DNA from 2 places in the Kitasatospora sp. NPDC101157 genome. Region 1 is predicted to be linked to the other one. Evidence: riboswitches for the same ligand, from Rfam matches in the RefSeq annotation. Region 1 holds a riboswitch; the other holds the start of a gene.
The links. A riboswitch is a leader RNA that binds a small molecule or an ion and turns the genes downstream of it on or off. The one in region 1 is predicted to bind cyclic di-AMP.
Positions count from the first base shown of each region.

Region 2: linked by a shared signal. The riboswitch ahead of ACIRVF_RS38190 (M23 family metallopeptidase) and the one ahead of ACIRVF_RS33305 (transglycosylase SLT domain-containing protein) in region 1 are both predicted to bind cyclic di-AMP.

Region 1 is NZ_JBIWPL010000023.1:106,887-116,242, reverse strand. Features, by position in the region: gene ACIRVF_RS33315 (hypothetical protein) at 1-116, opposite strand, end outside; gene ACIRVF_RS33310 (papain-like cysteine protease family protein) at 131-934, opposite strand; gene ACIRVF_RS33305 (transglycosylase SLT domain-containing protein) at 1,549-1,980, opposite strand; cyclic di-AMP (ydaO/yuaA leader) riboswitch at 1,984-2,147, opposite strand; gene ACIRVF_RS33300 (YegP family protein) at 2,782-2,970, shown strand; gene ACIRVF_RS33295 (glycosyltransferase family 4 protein) at 3,083-4,378, shown strand; gene ACIRVF_RS33290 (glycosyltransferase) at 4,375-5,598, shown strand; gene ACIRVF_RS33285 (SGNH/GDSL hydrolase family protein) at 5,573-6,457, shown strand; gene ACIRVF_RS33280 (NUDIX hydrolase) at 7,162-8,403, shown strand; gene ACIRVF_RS33275 (DUF6188 family protein) at 8,384-8,785, shown strand; gene ACIRVF_RS33270 (hypothetical protein) at 8,880-9,254, opposite strand.
Region 2 is NZ_JBIWPL010000033.1:53,213-62,568, reverse strand. Features, by position in the region: gene trmB (tRNA (guanosine(46)-N7)-methyltransferase TrmB) at 1-82, shown strand, start outside; gene ACIRVF_RS38230 (PrsW family intramembrane metalloprotease) at 199-1,527, shown strand; tRNA gene ACIRVF_RS38225 (tRNA-Met) at 1,603-1,676, shown strand; gene ACIRVF_RS38220 (hypothetical protein) at 1,874-2,713, shown strand; gene ACIRVF_RS38215 (hypothetical protein) at 3,122-4,270, shown strand; partial or broken gene ACIRVF_RS38210 (GNAT family N-acetyltransferase) at 4,381-4,479, opposite strand; gene ACIRVF_RS38205 (sensor domain-containing protein) at 4,587-5,321, opposite strand; gene ACIRVF_RS38200 (GNAT family N-acetyltransferase) at 5,438-6,025, opposite strand; gene ACIRVF_RS38195 (hypothetical protein) at 6,068-6,943, shown strand; gene ACIRVF_RS38190 (M23 family metallopeptidase) at 6,999-7,865, opposite strand; cyclic di-AMP (ydaO/yuaA leader) riboswitch at 7,878-8,036, opposite strand; gene ACIRVF_RS38185 (YiaA/YiaB family inner membrane protein) at 8,233-8,523, shown strand; gene ACIRVF_RS38180 (alpha/beta fold hydrolase) at 8,621-9,356, shown strand, end outside.

The DNA.
Region 1 (9,356 bases):
TGGGCGGCGCCGTAGTCGGGGACATCGGCCCCGCTGTCGGCCCGGGCTGTCGTGGTGGCGGCGCCGACGCTCACGAGCGCGGCGGCGGTGAGGGCAACCACCTTCAGTGTCCTCATGGTTGGTTGTCTCCTCACGCGTGGATGCCGACCCGCGAGTGGGTCCACTGGAACGAGCCGTTGCTGACGTAGGTGTTGTAGTTCCACCAGGTGTATGTCTGTGTGCTGGGCCACGGATCGCCCACGGCGATCATGTTGCTGGTGCTGTCGTAGCCGTAGACGACGTTCATGTGCCCGCCGCCCGAGGTCCAGCCGATGCGCACCGCGAACGGCCGCCCGTTGGCTATCTCGTTGGTGACCTCGCTGAACGAGGCGTTGCGGTTCAGGTCGTAACCGCTGTTGCGGAAGCCCATGGCGGACAGGCCGTTGGCCATGTCGTCGAGCGTGGCGGGCCGGTCGTTGCAGTCCAGCCAGCGGCCCTGCTGGGCGAGGCGGCAGAAGTCGTACTGGTTGTACTGGTGGTAACCCCAGTAGGTGGCGACCGTCAGGCCGGACGCGTCCCAGCACCACTCGTCCTGGACCTGCTTCTGCATGGTGATGTCGAGCGCCGTCCAGCTGGTGGGCCGGGTGGAGCCGCAGACCGGCAGGTTCCCGGTGTCCTCACCGATGAAGGCGTCGGCGACGTAATAGCCGCCGGACCAGATCCAGCGGTTGTCGTTCTCGACGGTGTCCCCCGTGGTACGGCAGATCATCGGGATGCGGTCGCCCGGCGCGGCCTGACCGGAGACCCGGGCCGAGAGCGACGGGAGCACACGCTCGTTGACGGTGCTGTAGTTCCCCTGCCCCCCGATGACGGTTCCCTTGACCAGGCCCGCCTGGGCCACGGCGCCGATACCCAGCGCGGCCGCACCGGCCAGCACGGCGGCGGTCGCCGCCATGGCCCATCGGCGTGATTTCCTGCGGTGTCTGCTCATGCGTCAGATCTCACTCCCCGTTAGGTGAAACCGAATGCGGGGGAGTCTGGCAGAGCCGCAACCGAACCGGAACAAAGGAGTCCGGGGCGCCTTGCGGCTACGCGCGTGGACGGCGAGGAGCCCTGGGCCAACAGGTGTTTAACGAGCGTGACTTGGCGGACATCGAGCGAATTGGTCTAGTCCACCGTTATTCCATCGTTATTTTCGTGGAGATGCCCTTCAGGCTGTGAAATTTCACAGAGTGAGTGCAATGTTACTCACGATGAGGGTTTCAGAAGCGGGGATTCGGAAGTCCGAAGAAGCGCTTATGCGAAACGGGCGACGGGACGACCCGCCCCGCACGCCCCCACGAACAAGCCGTCGCCGGGACCACCGCCGGGACCACCGCGGGGACGGAGCGCAACGGTGTGCCGCGCGGGTCGGCGAGGGCGCTGGGCCGCCGGGCTGGAGGACCCCGGCGCCCAGCGATGGCCGGGCTTCGACCACCCGTCAGGCCGCCGCGTTACGCGTCAGGGGCGCGGAGGGAGCCGCAGAGGGCCCCGCCGCGGCACTGCGACAGGACCCTGCGGACACAAGGATCAGTACCAGTGGTGGTTCTGCCAGAAGACCCACGCCTGGTTGGGGCTGCCGTAGCGGCTGTTCATGTACTTCAGCGCCCAGCGCAGCTGGGTGCTGGGGTTGGTTCGCCAGTCGGATCCCTCGGACGCCATCTTGCTGGCGGGCAGGGCCTGCGGGAGACCGTAGGAGCCGGAGCTGGGGTTGGTGGCGTTGATCCGCCAGCCGCTCTCATGGGAGATGATCTGGTCGAACGAGGCCAGCTGGTTGGCCGGCACGATCTGCGCGGCCAGCTTCTGCAGGGCGGCGGGGGTGTTGGCGGTGGCGGCCTCCGCCGAGCCGGCGGAGGCGACGGGGACGGCAAGGGTGACGCCGGCCATGACGGCCGCGGCGACGACGCCCTTGAACCGGCGGGTGATCGGGCCGGACAGGCCGAATCGGCTGTTCGCAGACATGCGGTGTTTCCTCTCCCACGCCTACGAGGTGAGCTGTCGGGTTCGGGCTGGAGTTGCCCGGCCGCGCCAAGCGCGACCTCACCCCTAGCGCTGTCCGGACCGGTCCGGGCAGCGCGACTTACCTGTGGTTCCCCCGCTCCTGCCGCTGATGCTGGTGTTGCGCGTGCCCACTCGGTCCGGCGACAGGACTCGGCGCTCCGGAGAGTGGGGTTCGTGTGGGGACGAACGAGAGGAAAGGTAAACAAACCATCACACGCAGGGCAAGGCGTTGTGATGCGTCTCACCCTCGGATTGAAATCGCGGGCCCGCCCGGTCGACCGATGGCGGCGGCTCGCTGTTGGACCTGATGCCCCGTCACCTCCTCGGGGGTCGTACAGAGCGACGCGGTGCCGGGCCCAGGTGAACGAATGCCCGGAGGGGAGCGAAGTGGACACTGCCCGAAGTGGTCCGCTCCAGCCGAGTGATCGGTCCGGTGACGGTGGACTTGCCACAGCACTGCGGGCTTGAGGGTGAAGGTCCGGGTCTTCGCGTGTCCGGCGGAGCTGTGCACCGTCGCCCGGGCGTCCGGTGCCGGTGTCCAGGTCGTGCAGAAGCTCCCGGCTCGCCATCACGTCGTCTTGTGGAGCGTCCCCCTCGGATGTGCACCGGAGGGGCACCGGGTGCGCAGCGCACCACCTGACCCGAACGGCTCAGGTGGCCAGGGGCCCGCTGACCCGGATGCCTCACCCGGCGGGCGGCGCAACGGGGTTGGACCTACCGTGCGGTGCGTGGGGGTTACCCGAGCGAGAGGTGTCGAGTGACATGGCAGGGAAGTTCGAGCTGTACAAGGACGAGAGCGGGATGCACCGGTTCCGGCTCAAGGCGAGCAACGGGTCCGTCGTGGTGACCGGCGACCCGCAGGAGAGCAAGGACGACTGCCTGAAGAGCATCGAGTCGATCCGCAAGCTCGCGCCGTACGCGGAGCTCAAGGAGACGGCCGGATCGTCCTGAGGCTCGGACAGCGCTCCGGACGCGGGTCGGCGGTGCAAATCGCCGACCCGCGTTCGCTTGTGCGACAGATCCCTTTGGCCGGGTGCACGCCGGGCGCGGACACAACACAGGCATGCGCGTCGCCATCGTCACCGAATCCTTCCCGCCCGAGGTCAACGGAGTCGCCCACAGCGTGCTGCGGACGGCCGAGCACCTGGCCCGCCGGGGCCACCAGCCCCTCGTCGTCACCCCCGCCCCGGCCCGGGGCGCCCACTGCCCGCCCCGGGGCTTCGGCGCCGGGGCCGGGGCGGAGCGGATCCCCGTGGTGCACATCCCCTCGATGCCGCTGCCGGGGTACCCGCAGGTGCGGATCGCGCTGCCGAGCCGGCAGCTGGCGGCCGCGCTCGCCGGGCACCGGCCGGACCTCGTCCACCTGGCCAGCCCCTTCGTGCTCGGGGCCCGCGGGATGCAGGTCGCGGCCCGGCTCGGAGTGCCCGCCGTCGCCGTGTACCAGACCGACCTCGCCGGGTACGCCCACGCCTACCGGGCCGGTCGGGGCCTCGGCGAGGCCGCGGCCTGGCGGCGGATCCGGGCCGTGCACCGGGCCGCCGCCCGCACCCTGGCGCCGTCCACCCCGGCCGCCCAGGACCTGACCGCCCACGGGGTGCCCCGGGTGCAGCTGTGGCCGCGCGGGGTCGACTCGGTGCGCTTCCACCCCCGCCACCGTGACGAGGCGCTGCACCGGGCGCTCGCCCCCGGCGGGGAGGTGCTGGTCGGGTACGTCGGACGGCTGGCCCCCGAGAAGCGGGTGGACCTCCTGGCGGCCGCCTCCGCCCTGCCCGGGGTACGGGTGGTGGTGGTAGGGGACGGGCCTTCGGCGCCCGGGCTGAAGGCGTCGCTGCCCGGCGCGGTCTTCCTCGGCCGCCGCACCGGCGAGGAACTGGCCCGCTGTTTCGCCACCCTCGACGTGTTCGTGCACACCGGCCCGCTGGAGACCTTCTGCCAGACCATCCAGGAGGCGATGGCCAGCGGCGTACCGGTGATCGGCCCGGCGGCCGGCGGCCCGCTCGACCTGGTCGCCCACCACCGCACCGGGCTGCTGGTGCCGCCCCGGGACGGCGCGGCGGTGGCCCGGGCGGTGGCCGAGCTGGCCGCCGACCCGGCCCGGCGGGCCGCGTACGGGCAGGCCGGACGGGCCGAGGTGACCGCCCGGACCTGGGAGGCCGTCGGGGACCTGCTGCTGCGGCACTACGCCGAGGTGCTGGCGGAGCACCGGGGGCTGCCGCCCGCCGTCCTGCCCCCGCCGGCGGCGGCTCCGGGTGCGCCGGTGGCGACTCCGGGCGAGCCGGTGGCGCCGGCTCCGGGTGCGCCGGTGCCGGCTCCGGGCGAGCCGGTGGCGCCGGTCCTGCCGGAGGAACTGTCGGCATGACACCCCTGTCCCCCACCGGGCCGTCCCGGACCGGGCCGCTGACGATCGTGCGGCTCGCCAACTTCGTCACCCCCGTCTCCGGCGGCCTGCGCACCGCCCTGCGCCACCTGGGCGCCGGGTACCGGGCGGCCGGGCACCGGCCGGTGCTGATCGTGCCCGGCGAGCGGCGCTCCGAGCAGGAGACCGAACAGGGCCTGGTGATCACCCTGCCCGGCCCGCAGCTGCCGGCCGCCGGGGGCTACCGGCTGCTCGCCGACCGGCGCGCGGTGGCCGCCGAACTCACCCGGCTCAATCCCGACCGGCTGGAGGTGTCCGACCGCACCACCCTGCGCTGGACGGGTGGTTGGGCCCGTCGGCACGGCGTGCGCTCGGTGATGGTCTCGCACGAGAGCGCCACCGGGGTGCTGCGCACCTGGGGCGTGCCCGGCCCGCTCGCCGCCGCGGCCGCCGACCGGCTCAACGCCGCCACCGCCCGCGCCTACGACTCGGTGCTCTGCACCACTGACTGGGCGGCTGCGGAGTTCCGGCGGATCGGCGTGCCCAATCTGGTCCGGGCCCCCCTCGGGGTGGACCTGGCGGCGATGCGGCCACTGCCCGCCGCCGCCCGGGCGGCCCGGCGGGCCCGCTACGCGGCGCCGGAGGACGTACTGCTCGTCCTCTGCTCACGGCTCTCCGTGGAGAAGCGTCCCGAGCGCGCGATCGAGGCGCTGACCCGGCTGCGGGCGCGCGGGCTGTCCGCCGTCCTGGTGGTGGCCGGGACCGGCCCGCTGCGGGAACGGCTGGCCGCCCGGGCCGCGCGACTGCGGCTCCCGGTGCGCTTCCTCGGGCACCTGGACGGGCGCGCGGAGCTGGCCGCCCTGCTGGGCTGCGCGGACGTGGTGCTGGCGCCCGGACCGGTGGAGACCTTCGGGCTCGCCGCGATGGAGGCGCTGGCCTGCGGCACGCCGGTCGTGGTCAGCCGCTCCTCCGCGCTGCCCGGGCTGATCGGCCTCGCCGGGGTCGCCGCCGCCGACACCGGCGCCGGATTCGCGGGCGCCGTCCGGCAGTTGCTGGCCCGGCCGGAGGAGGCCCGGCGGACGGCCGCCCGGGCGCAGGCCGAACGGTACGGCTGGCCGGCCGCGGTGGCGGCCTTCCTGGCGGCGCACGGGGTGCGGAGCCCCGGCGGCGCGGCGGAGACGCCGGAAAGGGATCGGGATGAGCGTGCTGAACGCCGGGCCTGACCCGGCGGCGAAGGAACGGCCGGCCGCCGGGGAGCTGCTGCGCTTCGTCGCGCTCGGGGACTCGCTGACGGAAGGGGTCGGCGACCAGGTGAACGACCGGTGGCGCGGCTGGGCCGCCGTCCTCGCCCGGTCACTGGCGCCCGAAGGCCGGACCGTCGACTTCACCAACCTGGCCTACAGCGGCGCGCTGACCGCTGACTTGACCTCCCACCAACTTCCGGCCGCCCTGGCCCGGCGACCCCAGCTGGCGGCCGTCCTGGCCGGCGGCAACGACACCCTGCGGACCGGCTTCGACATCCGGCGCACCACGCTGGAACTGGACGCAACCCTGGGTGAACTCACCGGCCACGGCGCCCTGTTGCTGACGGCCTGTCTGCCCGACCCCGGAACGCTGCTCCGGCTTCCCTCCCCGCTCGCCCGGCCACTGGCCCGGCGGATGCGGGCCGTCAACACCGTGGTGCACGCCCTCACCGAACGGCACCGGGCGCTCCACCTCCACCTCGCCGAACTGCCCTGGTGCGCCCAACGGGGCCTGCTGAGCGTCGACCGCCTCCACCCCAGCGCCGAAGGCCACCACCTGATCGCCCGCCGCTTCCACGAACTGCTCTCCACCGCCGGCCACCCCCTCGGCCCGCCACCCGCCGTCGAACCCGCCGACCCCCCACCGAGCCTGGCCGCCGACCTCTGGTGGATGGCCACCAAGGGCACCCGCTGGCTCGCCGCCCGCAGCACCGACCTCCTGCCCGGTCTCCTCGCCCTGGCCGCCGCCGAAGCCGCCGCCCGCGTCCGCGGCTCCAGCGGCCACCACGACGAACAGATGGCCCGGGCAGCGGCCCGTGCCCTGGTGGAGCTCGGGTGACCGCGTAACGGCGGGCGCCGTGCTCCTGGCGGCCGCGGAGGCTGCGCCGACCCGTGCGCTCCACCGCGACGAGGTTCGGCCCAGGCGCAGGCCCGGCGGCGTGCCCGCCGACGGCCGGCTCATCGCGCAGGTCACCGTCGGAGGCGTCCTGCCGCAGCCCCACTGCGCCGCGGCTCCCTCCGCTGTCGGATCGCCGGCGTCGCCCGGAACGGGGACACGCCGGAACCGCCGTCGAGCCCGCCCTCCGGGTGATGACGGACGAACTCGACTGCACCGCGCCGAAGCATCCACCAGCCTGGAGAACCGGCCTCCCGGCACGCACTGCGCGCAACGGCTCCAGCCCGTACGGCGTCGCCCACTCCTCGCCCACTCCTCGATCCTCCTCGAACGGGGTCGAGCGGCAGGCCGGTGCGGCCCGTCCCGGGCGCGTTGAGAGCGGGGCTTGCGCGGGCCGGGCCGTGTTCCGGCGACAGCCGCTCCCGTGGGATCCGCTGTGGGGCGCCCGGTCGTCCGGCGGGGCCCACTGCTGCCGGGGTGGCAGCAGCGGCTCGATCCGGTCGCACGGGTCGTCCGGCGCCGACCACAGGGGCATCCCTGCATCGCCGCGTCACCCGGTGGTGGTCGGGACGGGGGCCGGGTGGGAACCATCGGGTCTGCGGGGGTGTCCGTCCCCGGGGAGCGATGTGGTGATGGAAGGAGCCGGGGTGGAGACGTCGGACAGGGCGGGGCGGGCGGTTCTGGCGGCGGCCGGGGTGCTGTTCCCGGACGGGCAGGGGCGGGTGCTGGTGGTCCGGCTGCCGTACGACCGGAAGCATCCGGTGGCGGTCCCGGGCGGTGGGTGGGAGCCCGCCGACCGTTCGCCACGGGAGACCGCGACGCGGGAGATCGCCGAGGAGCTGGGGTTCACGCCGCGGCTGGGGCCGTTGGCCTGCGTCGACTGGGCGCTGTCCCCGAGCCGTCCGCCGATCGTGGCGTACCTGTACTGGGGCGAGCCACTGACGGCGGAGCAGGTGGCGGCGATCCGGCCGGACGCTGCGGAGGTCGGCGGGTGGGTGTGGCTGACGGCCGAGGAGGCGGCGCACGCCCTGCCGCCGCGGCTGTCCCGTCGGGTGGTGGCCTGTCTGCGGGCGTCCCGGGCGGCCGGGCCGTTGGAGCTGGAGGACAGCCGGCCGGTCGGACACACGCTGCGGGAACTGCCCGCCGACGGGCCGGTGCCCGAGTACACCGGGCTGGCCGCCGCGCCGGGTCTGGGAGCGACACCCGGGGCGGGGCCGGCGGAGGCGGAGCCGCCGGAGCCGCCGGAGCCGCCGATGGACCGGGACACCTACTACGCCACCCGGCCGCGGATCCGGGCGAAGGCGCGGGCGCTGTTCACGGACGCCGACGGGAGGGTGCTGCTGGTGCGGCTGCGGCCGTGGTCCGGGCCGGACGAACGTTACTGGACCCTGCCGGGCGGCGGGGTCGAGGCGGACCGGGAGACGCCCCGGACGGCGGCCCGCCGGGAGATCCGCGAGGAACTGGGCTGGGAGGTCGAGCCCGGACCGCTGCTGGCGCTGGACTGGCAGCCGGGGGCCGCGGCCGTTCCCGGCGCGAATCCGGCGACCGGCCGGGACACCGCCGTCCTGGTGTACGTGTACGACGGCGGCACGGTGACCGAGGAACTGCTCGGCTCGATCGTGCTGCAGGAGCAGGAGTTGGTGGAGTGGCGGCTCTGCGGACCGGCCGAGGCCCGGGCGCTGCTGTCCGGGCCGTCCTGGAACCGGGTGGCGGCCGCGCTGGCCGCCAGGGAGCGGGCGGCCGGGCCGGCCGAGCTGGTGGCCGGGCGGGCCGAGCCGGCGACCGGGCCGGCCGAGCCGGCGACCGGGCCGGCCGAGCTGGTGGCCGGGCAGGCGGTTGGGGACCGTCCGACCGGTGAACACTGGGGGCATGCAGAACGCGATCACTGAGGTGCTGGCCGGTCGGCGGGTCGAGGCGGTCAGCGGCGGAGACCGGCTCGATCTTCGGCTCGACGGGCCGGTGACCGTACGGGTGGCGCACGAGTTCCGCTTCGCGGCGCCGTCCTTCGCCGCGCCGGAGGGGGTCGAGCACTTCTTCCCGGCGCTGACCTTCCGGCCGACCCCCACCCTGCTGGCGCTGGTCGGGCGGACCGTCGGCGACGCCCGGATCACCCTGGCGGGCGGCCTGGAGCTGGGGTTCACCGAGGGCGGCGCGCTGTCCGTCGCGCCGCACGCGCTGCTCGCGCCGTGGAGCGTGCTGACCCCGGACGGGGCGGTCTGCGCGGGGCTGCCGGGCGGGGAGGTGCGGTGGACGGAGCCCGGCGGGGCGTGAGCCGCCGCCGGGGCCTCGTCCGGGTCGCGTCCGGAGTGTCCTCCACGAGGTCCTCGGCGAGGTCCTCCGAGAGGTCCTCCGCGGACCGTCGCCGTCAGACCTCCAGGTCGGCCTCGACCCTGGTGAGCTGGTGGCGGGCCATCGCCAGGTTGGCGCGGCCCTTGTCCAGCGCGAGGTAGAGGAACAGGCCCTTTCCGGTGCGGCCGGCGAGCGGGCGGATCAGGTGGTACTGGCTGCTCAGCGTGATCAGGATGTCCTCGATGCCGTCCTGCAGGCCGAGCATGTCCATGGTCCGCATCTTGGCACGCACCACGTCGGTGTTCCCGGCCGCGGCCACGTTGAGGTCCAGGCCGCCGGGGCCGTCGAGGGTGGCGAGCGCCATGCCGCTGTTGTAGTCCACCAGGGCCGCGCCGATGGCGCCCTCGATGGAGGTCATGGCCTGCTTGAGGGCACCTGCTGCGTCGGTCATTTCTGTTCAACTCCTGTTGAGTGGTTCCGGGTTGGCGGGAGGTGGATCAGGGGTGTTCGGTCGGTCGTGTCCGGTCGGTTGTCCCCGGCCGGTGGCGTCGGG
Region 2 (9,356 bases), on a different contig from region 1:
CTGGCGGCCGGTCACCAAGTTCGAGCGGGCCGGGATCGCCAAGGGCCACGTGGTGCACGACCTGCTGTTCCGCCGCCGCTGACCCCTCGGCGGCCGTTCGAAGGGGCCCCGGCGGGCTGACCGGCCGGTCGGGTCCCGGACGAACCGTTCGTCCCGAATCCTCCCGACGGGCCGCCACCGTGGCCTACCCTGTGCCGCATGGGCAGCCCGTCCAGCGGCGGCCGGGACGTCTGGCCGGGGCGGGCGACCGTCCGCACCGCCGCCGACGCACCGGGGACGGCCCCGCGCACCGGTGGCACCCGGACCATCCCGGGGCCCCGCGGGCGCCGGGCCCAGCGGCTGCTGCCCCGGCCCGGCGGCGCGTCACCTCCCGCCGCGGCCGCCTCGGCCTCCGCCCGGGACGGATCGCCGGGGACTCCCCCTGGCCGCAGCGGCTCGATGGCGCTCTCCTCGGTCACCGCGACCGCCGTGCTGGTCCTGGCCGGCTGCGGGGCGCTGATCCTGCACCTGGTCCAGCGGCAGACCGGCACGGTCGGACTGCTGGTGGGCCTGGGCCTGGCGATGGTGCCGCTGCCCTTCGTGCTGGGCGGCCTGGCCTGGCTCAACCTGACCGCCCGGGTACCGCTGCGGCACACCCTGTTCTGCCTCGGCTGGGGTGCCTGCGCCGCCACCACGGTCGCGATCCTCGCCAACAACTGGACCGCCGACTACCTGACCGCCCACCGCGGCGCGTTCGGCGGCCTGCTCGGCGCCGGGATCGCCACCCCGGTGATCGAGGAGAGCGCCAAGGCCACCGCCCTGCTGGTGCTGCTCCTGCCGCTCGGCCAGCGGCTGCGCTGCCACGGCCGCCGCTCCGGGCGCCCCTGCGCGCCGCTGCTGCACCGGGCGCCCGCGCCCCGGCGCCCCCACCCGTACCCGCGCCACCCGGCCGGGCCGCACGCCCAAAGCCGGCTGCGGCTGCGCCCGTACCTGCGGCCGCTGCCGTACCTGTGCCCGGCGCCGCCCTCACCGGGCACGCCGCACCGCCGCTCCCGGCCGCGCACGCTGGCCGCCGGGGTGGTGCTCGGCGGGATGACGGCCTGCGGCTTCGCCTTCACCGAGAACGCCCTCTACCTGGGCCGGGCCTTCAGCACCGACCAGCGCAACCGGCTGGACAGCATCGGCCTGGGCGATCCGCCCAGCCTGCGCGACTTCGACAGCACCGTGCAGACCTTCGTGCTGCGCGCCCTGCTCTCCCCCTTCGCCCACCCCCTGTTCACCGCGCTCACCGGGATCGGCCTGGCCGTCACCCTGACCACCGGGCGGCGCTGGCTGGCGCGGCTGGCGGCGCCGGCCGGGCTGCTGACCGCGATGGTGCTGCACGGGACGTGGAACGCCGCCGCCGACCTGGGCACGGACGGGTTCCTGGTGGTCTACGGGGTGCTGATGGTGCCCTGCTTCGTGGCGCTGGTCTGCTTCGCGCTCTGGGCCAGATCCCGCGCCGCCCGGCACGCCTGGCGGCGCGGACGGCGGCCGGCAAGGGGGTAGCGGAGCGCTCCGCGGGCCGGTCCGGAGAACCGATTTCCCATCTCGGCGACTTCCACGTATTGTTGTGTTCACCGACGCGGGGTGGAGCAGCTCGGTAGCTCGCTGGGCTCATAACCCAGAGGTCGCAGGTTCAAATCCTGTCCCCGCTACTCAGTAGCCGAAAGGGCCCGGAGGATTCTTCCTCCGGGCCCTTTTGCGTTCCCGGGGACGTGCAGAGCACGGTCCCGCCACGAAGCGGTAACGGGGGCCGATTTCAAGATCTCCTGTCGTACGGCTCCCTCATACTGAGGAAAATTCATCCACGTGGGGGACGGCGGGACCGTTCCCTGGACAAGGAACGACCTCGATGCTGTCGAAGCGCATGGCCAGTACCGCCGCGATCTGCCTCCTCCTGGGGGCCGGTACGGCCGCCTGCGGTGACAACAAGGACTCGGACAAGGCCGCCGCGCCGGCGACCAGCGCCGCCGCTGCCGCGACCGCGACCGCCACGCCGACTCCGACCCCGACCGTCGCGAAGCTCGACACCGACAAGCTGAGCGCGCAGGAGATCGAGAAGCAGGCCAAGGACGCACTGGCCGGCGCCACCTCCCTCAAGATCTCCGGGACCATGGCCGACGCGGACGGCAAGATGGAGATGGACCTGGCCATGGACAAGAAGGGCCAGTGCGTGGGCAGCATGACCATGCCGGGCATGGGCAAGGTCGACATCATCGGGGACGGCAAGACCTCCTACATGAAGGGGGACGCCACCTTCTGGGCCGCCATCGTGGGCAAGGACGGGGGCAAGAGCGGCGCCCAGGTCGCCGAGCTCCTCAAGGGCCGCTACCTGACCGGCTTCGACAGCGACCCGCAGATGAAGATGATGAGCAGCCTCTGCAGCCTCAGCGACTTCAGCAAGCAGATCGTCGACGGCAAGACCGACAAGGCGGAGAAGGGCGTCGCGGGCACCGTCAACGGCGTGAAGACCTTCAGCCTCAAGGTCACCGACGACTCGGGCGAGCAGTCGACCCTCCAGATCGCCACCGAGGGCAAGCCCTACCCGGTCCAGGTCGAGACGGTCTCGGCCAAGGACGGCAACACCAAGATCAACTTCTCTGACTTCGACAAGCCGCTCACCATCCAGGCCCCGTCGGCCGACAACGTCATCGACTTCTCCAAGTTCAAGGCCCAGGTGCAGGGCGCCTGAGCGGCACCCGCGAATAATCCGTTGCCCTCCCGCCGGGAGCCTGCCTACAGTGGCGGCACACTGAAAGGAGGTGATCCTGAATTGAGTTCCATCAGGATGCGTGAGGTGGCTGCTCGCTAGAGCCGCCCCTGCCTGCGCAGGGTGAGGCCCCAGGCCTCCGGCAGGCGAAATCCACAGCAGTCACCCGGCCCGCGGGCTCACCGGTACATCCCCGGTGCCTCGGGCGCCAGGCCAGTGCACGGGCCGGCGCCGAGGAGCAGCCCGCGGGCCGTCTGCGTTTCCGCGACCGGTTCCCGTCGTGGCCGTGGCACCCCCGGCGCGTTCTCCCGAGGGGGCCGCGGCGCTAGAGTCGGCCCGGCCCCACCACGGGACGACGGGGCACGGCGGCGCGGACACAGGGGGTGGGCGATGGCGGTGGCACGGCGACGGGCCGGCACGTCGGCGCTGCGGACGGCGCAGTGGGCGGCGGCCGGAGTGCTGGGCGGTACGGGCCTGCTGGGGCTGCTGCTGTTCGCGCTCGGCCGGGCACAGGCCTGGCAGGCGCTCGGCGGCGGCCTGGTGGTGGCCGGGGCCTCGACGGTGCTCGGCGGCGCGCTGGGCTTCCTGTTCGGGGTGCCCCGGGTACGGAACGGTTCCGGTGAGCCGCAGGGCTCGTACGCGCCGAACACCAATCTGGAGCAGGTCTCCGACTGGCTGACCAAGGTGCTGCTGGGCGTCGGCCTGACCCAGCTCGGCTCGCTCGGCGAGCGGCTGCACCGGCTCGGCGCGGCGCTGGCGCCGGTGCTCGGCGGCGAGGACGCCGCGGTGCCGTTCGCGGCCGCGCTGGTGCTGTACTTCCTGCTCCTCGGTTTCCTGGCCGGCTGGCTGGTGACCAGACTGGCGCTGCCGAGGGTGCTGACCGAGACCGACGAGGCGCTGGACCTCTTCCTGGCCGGGCAGGACCACGACCGGCGGGGCGACAAGGTGGGCGCCGACGACCTGCGGGTGCGCGCGATGCAACAGCTCGGGCTGCTCGGCGGCAGCACGGGCCGACCCGCCGCGCTGGCCGCGCAGTTGCCGCCCGCCGAGGGCGCCCCGGCCAGTCCGGCGGGTGTGGTGGCGGAGGTCCGCTCGACCGCGAAGCGCTCGGCACTGACCGCCGAGCAGGTGCGGGACCTCTTCGCGGACGGCACCGAGGGCCGCCGGATCCAGGCGCTCGCGCTGATGCAGGGCGACCCTTCGCTGGCGGACCTGCCGAGCCTGCTGGACGCGATCGAGCACCCGCGCTCGGGCTTCGAGCAGTACCACGCGCTGCTGGCCGCCCGGGGACTGCTCTCCCGGCTGCCCGGCGCCGAGGAGCGGCGGCTGCGGGACGCGGTGGCGGCGCAGCTGGTCGACCCGCGGGGCATTCCGTACGGGTCGGACCGCAGCTGGCTGGCGGAGAAGATCCTCTCCCGGCTGCCGGTGACGGCCACCGTCCCGCCGCAGCCGAAGGCCGCCGCGGGGAGCGACGGCGCTGCGAGCTCCGCGCAGGTCCCGGGGCCGCCGGACAGGCCCGAGACGGCCCTCAGACGGTGAAGAGCAGTTCGGGCTGCGCCCAGGGGGTCTTGGCCCCCGCGCGGACGGGTGCCGGTGCGCCGGGCGCCGACCTGGAGGTAGAAGCCCTCGGCGGGCGGGTGGGAGACGACCTTGACGCCCGCGATACCTGCGGCCCGGGCGCGGTCGAGCATGTCGGTGATCAGCGCCCGTCCGATGCCCAGTCCTTGGGCGTCGTCGGCGACGAACATCAGGTCCAGTTCGGCGGCCGGTTCGTGGATCAGCGCGTAGAAGCCGAGCAGTCGGTCGTCGGATGCGGGCGGGGCGGGTCAGGCCGGGGCGGAGCGGGAGCGGGGGCTCAGCGGCCCAGCAGCCCTTGGGCGGCGGCCCGGTTGACGCCGGTCAGGCCGCGCACCAGCTGCGCGGTGAGGAAGATCAGCAGCACCCCGGCCACCGAGAACGCGGCGATCTGCCCGGCGCCCTGGACGTAGTACGCGTGCCGGACGTGGTCGCTGTCGGTGTAGTCGAACAGCTGGTAACCGGGCCAGGAGGTGTAGCGCGGGAAGACCCACTGGTAGAGCGGGTAGAGCGCCATCGCCCAGCCGAGCACCAGGAACGTCAGGGTCAGGCAGAAGCTGAGCACCGCCCACGGGAACATCACCAGCTGGTACAGCGCGGCCTTCCAGCCCGCGCCGTCGGCCAGCCGCGCGGTGATCGCGCCCCAGTTGCCCGGGCGCACCTGGCGCACCGGCGCCGGGCCCGGCACGTCCAGGGCGAGCATCCCGCGCACCCGGGCCCGCTCCGCCCGGCCGAGGCCCCGGGCGGCGCTGGTCAGGCCGGCCAGCACCGGCAGGCCGAGGACGGTGACGAAGGTGCCCACCCCGAGGGAGAACAGGGTGATCGCGACGGTGAAGCCGACGATCGCCACCGGCAGGCCGGTGAGCGCGTAGCCGACCTCGCGGTAGTACTGCCGGGAGAACGGCGCCCGGAAGAAGCCCGGCGGCTGCTCGGTGCGGCGGGCCCGGGCCGGGCGGGTCCCGTCGCCGTAACCGTCCGGGCCGTCCCACTCCTGCCCCAGCGTGCTGTTGCTCATCTCCCGGTCCCCGGCCCCTCGTTGTCGTGTCGCGGCGTCTTCCGTGCTGACGGACTCCAGTCTGGCCGGAACCCCGCCCGGACGGCATCCGGGGGACCGGCGGATCAGGGGTGGGGTTAACCCCCCTGCGGTGGAACGGGTGGACCGGTCCACTCGTCGGCGAGCAGCGAGTACTGGTACGAGTCGGACCAGACGCCGCCCTTGTACAGGTCGTGCCGCACCCGCCCCTCCAGCTGGAAACCGAGCTTGGTGAGCACCTTGGCCGAGGCGGCGTTGTCCACGTCGACCCGGGCGACCAGCCGGTGCAGGCCGAGCGGGCCGAACGAGAGCCCGCAGAGCAGCCCGGCGATCTCGCCCGCGTAGCCGCGACCCCACGCCGGGCGGCTCAGCACGTAACCGAGGTGGGCGGAGCGGTACTTGCCGAGGGTGAGGCCGGCGTGCGCGACCGGCAGCGCGTCCTCCGGGTCCTCGGCGTCCTCGCGACGGACGACGGCGAGCCGGTAGGTGTCCCGCTCCTCGGCCATCGCCTCCTCCAGGTAGAGCTCGATCTGGTCGGCGCAGGTCTCGCGGTCCCGCGGCTCGAAGGGGAGGTAGCGGGTCACCTCCGGGTCGCCGAACAGCGCGTGCAGCGCGTCCACTTCGGCCGGGGTGTGGTGGTACTCGCGGAGGGCGAGCCGGGGGCCGGTGAGGCGTACGGGGACCATGGCTGCCGACCCTACCCCCGTGCGGCGGCTACCGTTCGGAACATGAACGACGAAGACCTGCGGCTCGCCCCGCGCACCAGGGCCGCCGACCTGCTCGCCTGGGCGGCGACCGGGCCGGACCGCGCGCCGGTGGCCGAAGCGCCGCTGCGCGCGGTGCTGGCGCTGCTGGAGCTGGGCGAGGGCAGGATGCACGACGGCTGGCCCGAACTGACCTCCGACGCGGTGGAGCACCTGCTGTACGAGCGGCTCCACCTCTACGTCCAACCCGCACCGGAGGACGATCCGCTCGCGTACGGCGACGCCGTACGGCTGCTGGTCGACCACCAGCGGGCGGCCAAGCGGCTCAACGCCAAGCGCCAGGAGCGGCTGCACGCCGAGGCCGAGTGGCAGGGCGAGGTCGCGGCCGGGCTGCTGCGCCGCGCCGACCTGGTGACCTGGCCCCGGCTGTACGCGGTGCTGCTGCACGCGCACGGGGTGGACGTGACGGACCTCTCGGCCGTCCGGGAGTGGCTGACCGGCTTCGCCGGCCTCGACGAGGAGCAGCGGCTGGCCGGGTACGAGGCGCTGGTGCCGACCGGCTGGCTGGACGAGCCGGACGAGCAGGGCTGGGGCCCGGGCCGGGTGCTGTCGGTCGGCATGGCCACCGACGGGGCACGGCGGCTGCTGGAGCAGGGGCTGATGCGGCGCAGCTACCGCAACCTGGCCGAGCTGAACGCGCTGGGCCGGCCGATGCCGGACGAACTCGCCGGGGGCTTCGAGGAGTTCGAGGCGGCGGCGGCCGAGGTGGCGCTCGACCTGCTCGGCGAGTGGACGGTGCCCGGGCTGCCGCGGCTGCTGCTGGAGGAGTTCCCGGAACTCGCGCCGGAGCCGGGCGCGGAGGAGATCGACGCGTACCTGGCGCAGCTGCCGCCGGAGTGAGGTGGCGGGGGGAGCCTCGGGCGGGCGGCCCGGGGCTCCCTCCTTCCGGACCCGTTTACGGGTTGAGGCCGTGCTGCTGCAGCCAGGTCTCCGGGTCGACCGGGGCGCCGCCGCCCGGGCGGACCTCCAGGTGCAGGTGCGGGCCGGTGACGTTGCCGGTCGCGCCGACCTTGCCGATCTGCTGGCCGGAGGTGACCTGACCGGAGCCCGTGATGATCGAGGACAGGTGGCAGTACCAGATCTCGGTGCCGTCGGGCAGGGTCTCGACGATCCGGTAGCCGTACGCACCGGACCAGCCGGCCGAGGTGATGGTGCCCTGGCCGACCGCGTGGACCGCGGTGCCGGTGTCGGCGGCGAAGTCCAGGCCGGTGTGCAGGTGGGCCCAGTAGCGGGCGCTCTGGCCGTAGTGGGCGGAGAGGTTGTACTCCTTCACCGGCAGGGTGAGTGCGGCGGCCTTGGCCCGCTCGGCCTCCTCGGCGGCGCGCTTGGCCTCGGCCTCCTTGGCGGCGGCCTTGGCCTCGGCATCCTGGGCGGCCTGTACCCGGGCGTTCTCCTCGGCGGCGGTGCGCTGGCTGTCGGCCTGCTGCTGGATGCGGGCGGCGAGCGCGAGGCCGGGGTCGGCGGCCAGGGCGACCGGGGCCTCGTCCGGCGTCTCGACGGCGGGCGCGGCGGCCGGGGTCGCGGAGGCGAAGCCGGTGGCGCCCAGGGTGGCGGCGACGGCGGTGACGCCGAGCAGCGGGGAGGCTCCGCGGGTCTGACGCGGCATCCGGTGGCGGTTGGGCTCGGCCTCCGGGGCGAAGGGGTCGCCGTGGCCGGCGGAGTCGGCGTCGTGGGGCTCGGAGCCGTCCGGGCCGGGGTGGTCGAGGAGCTGGGTACCGGCTGCGGGGCCGGCCGGGTGTGCCGGAGTGTGCGTCGACGCCACGGAGGCGCGCTCCTTTCCTTCCTTCGCGCCTACCGGGTTAGCTGACGGGTTCGGAGCAGGAAGGTCTCCTACGGCCGGGCCGGAGCCCCGCCGATTCACCCCAAGGAACGTGGTTCCCCGGCTCCCTGGCCTGCCCGGAGGCCGGCCGGCGGGATTAGGCGACGGCGCACGGTGCCGTCTGGGTACGGCGTTGACGACCGCGCTGCGTTATCAGACGTTAATCCTAGGACGCCCTGATTCCAAGCCGTCCATCCGCCAGGGGCGGGCAACAGGTGACCGGACGTCAACGAACGACCGCTCGACCGCCCGGCCCATCTGAGTACTCCTACTCATGTGCACCCCGGCCGCCCCGCCGCATCCTGGCGCCATGAGCACACCGATGCAGTCACGCACCACGGCCGCGTACTACGTCCAGGCCGTCCTCTCCTTCGCCATCTCCGGCGCGGCCCTCGCCGCCGGGATCGCCTACCTGCCCGTCGGCGGCTGGACCCGGGCCTTCCTCGGGATCGGCCTCCTCTACACCGTCACCTCCGCGTTCACGCTGGCCAAGGTGATCCGGGACCGGCAGGAGTCCTCGGACACCCTCGCCCGGGTCGACCAGGCCCGGCTGGAGAAGCTGCTGAGCGAGCACGACCCCTTCAAGGTCGAAGGGGTGTGACCGGGGAGTTCCGCGCGGCCGGAGGCTTGACGGCTAAGGCTAATAGCCGTAGCTTTATGGCTATCGGCAGCAGCGAGCGACCCCGTGGAGGTCCACCGTGAACGGCACCGTCACCCCGAGCACCCAGTACCTCGACGTCCCCGGCGGCCGCCTCGCGTACGACGACACCCGGCAGGGCGACGGCACCCCGGTCGTCCTGCTCCCCGGGATGCTCGACTCCCGCCGCGCCTACCGGCACCTCCACCCACTGCTCACCGCGGCCGGGCGCCGGGTCATCACCATGGACCTGCGCGGGTTCGGCGAGTCCTCGATCGTCTGGGACGACTACAGCCCCGCCGCGATCGCCACCGACGTCCTCGCCCTGCTCGACCACCTCGGCATCGAGCGGGCCGTCCTGGTCGGGCAGTCCTACACCGGGGCGACCGTCGTCAAGCTCGCCGGGGACGCGCCCCAGCGGGTCGCCGGGATCGCGCTCATCGACGCCTTCGTCGAGCACCGGGCGAACGCCCTCATGAAGGGCGTCATGGTCGTCATGGGCGCCGCGATGGTCCGGTGGCCCGCGGTCTGGGGCCACTACCTCCGCAGGATGGCCTTCCCCGGCCCCCGGCCGGCCGACCTCGACACCTACGTGGACGGGCTGGTCGCCGCCCTGCGCACCCCCGGCCGCCGCACCGCCACCCGCGGCCACGTCACCGGCGACTCCGCGCCGATCGGCTGGACCGCGGCCGTCCGCTGCCCCGCCCTCGTGCTGATGGGCAGCAAGGACCCCGACTTCCCCGGGCCCGAGGCCGTCGCCGACCTCCAGGCCGAGAAGCTCGGCGCACGGAAGGTCA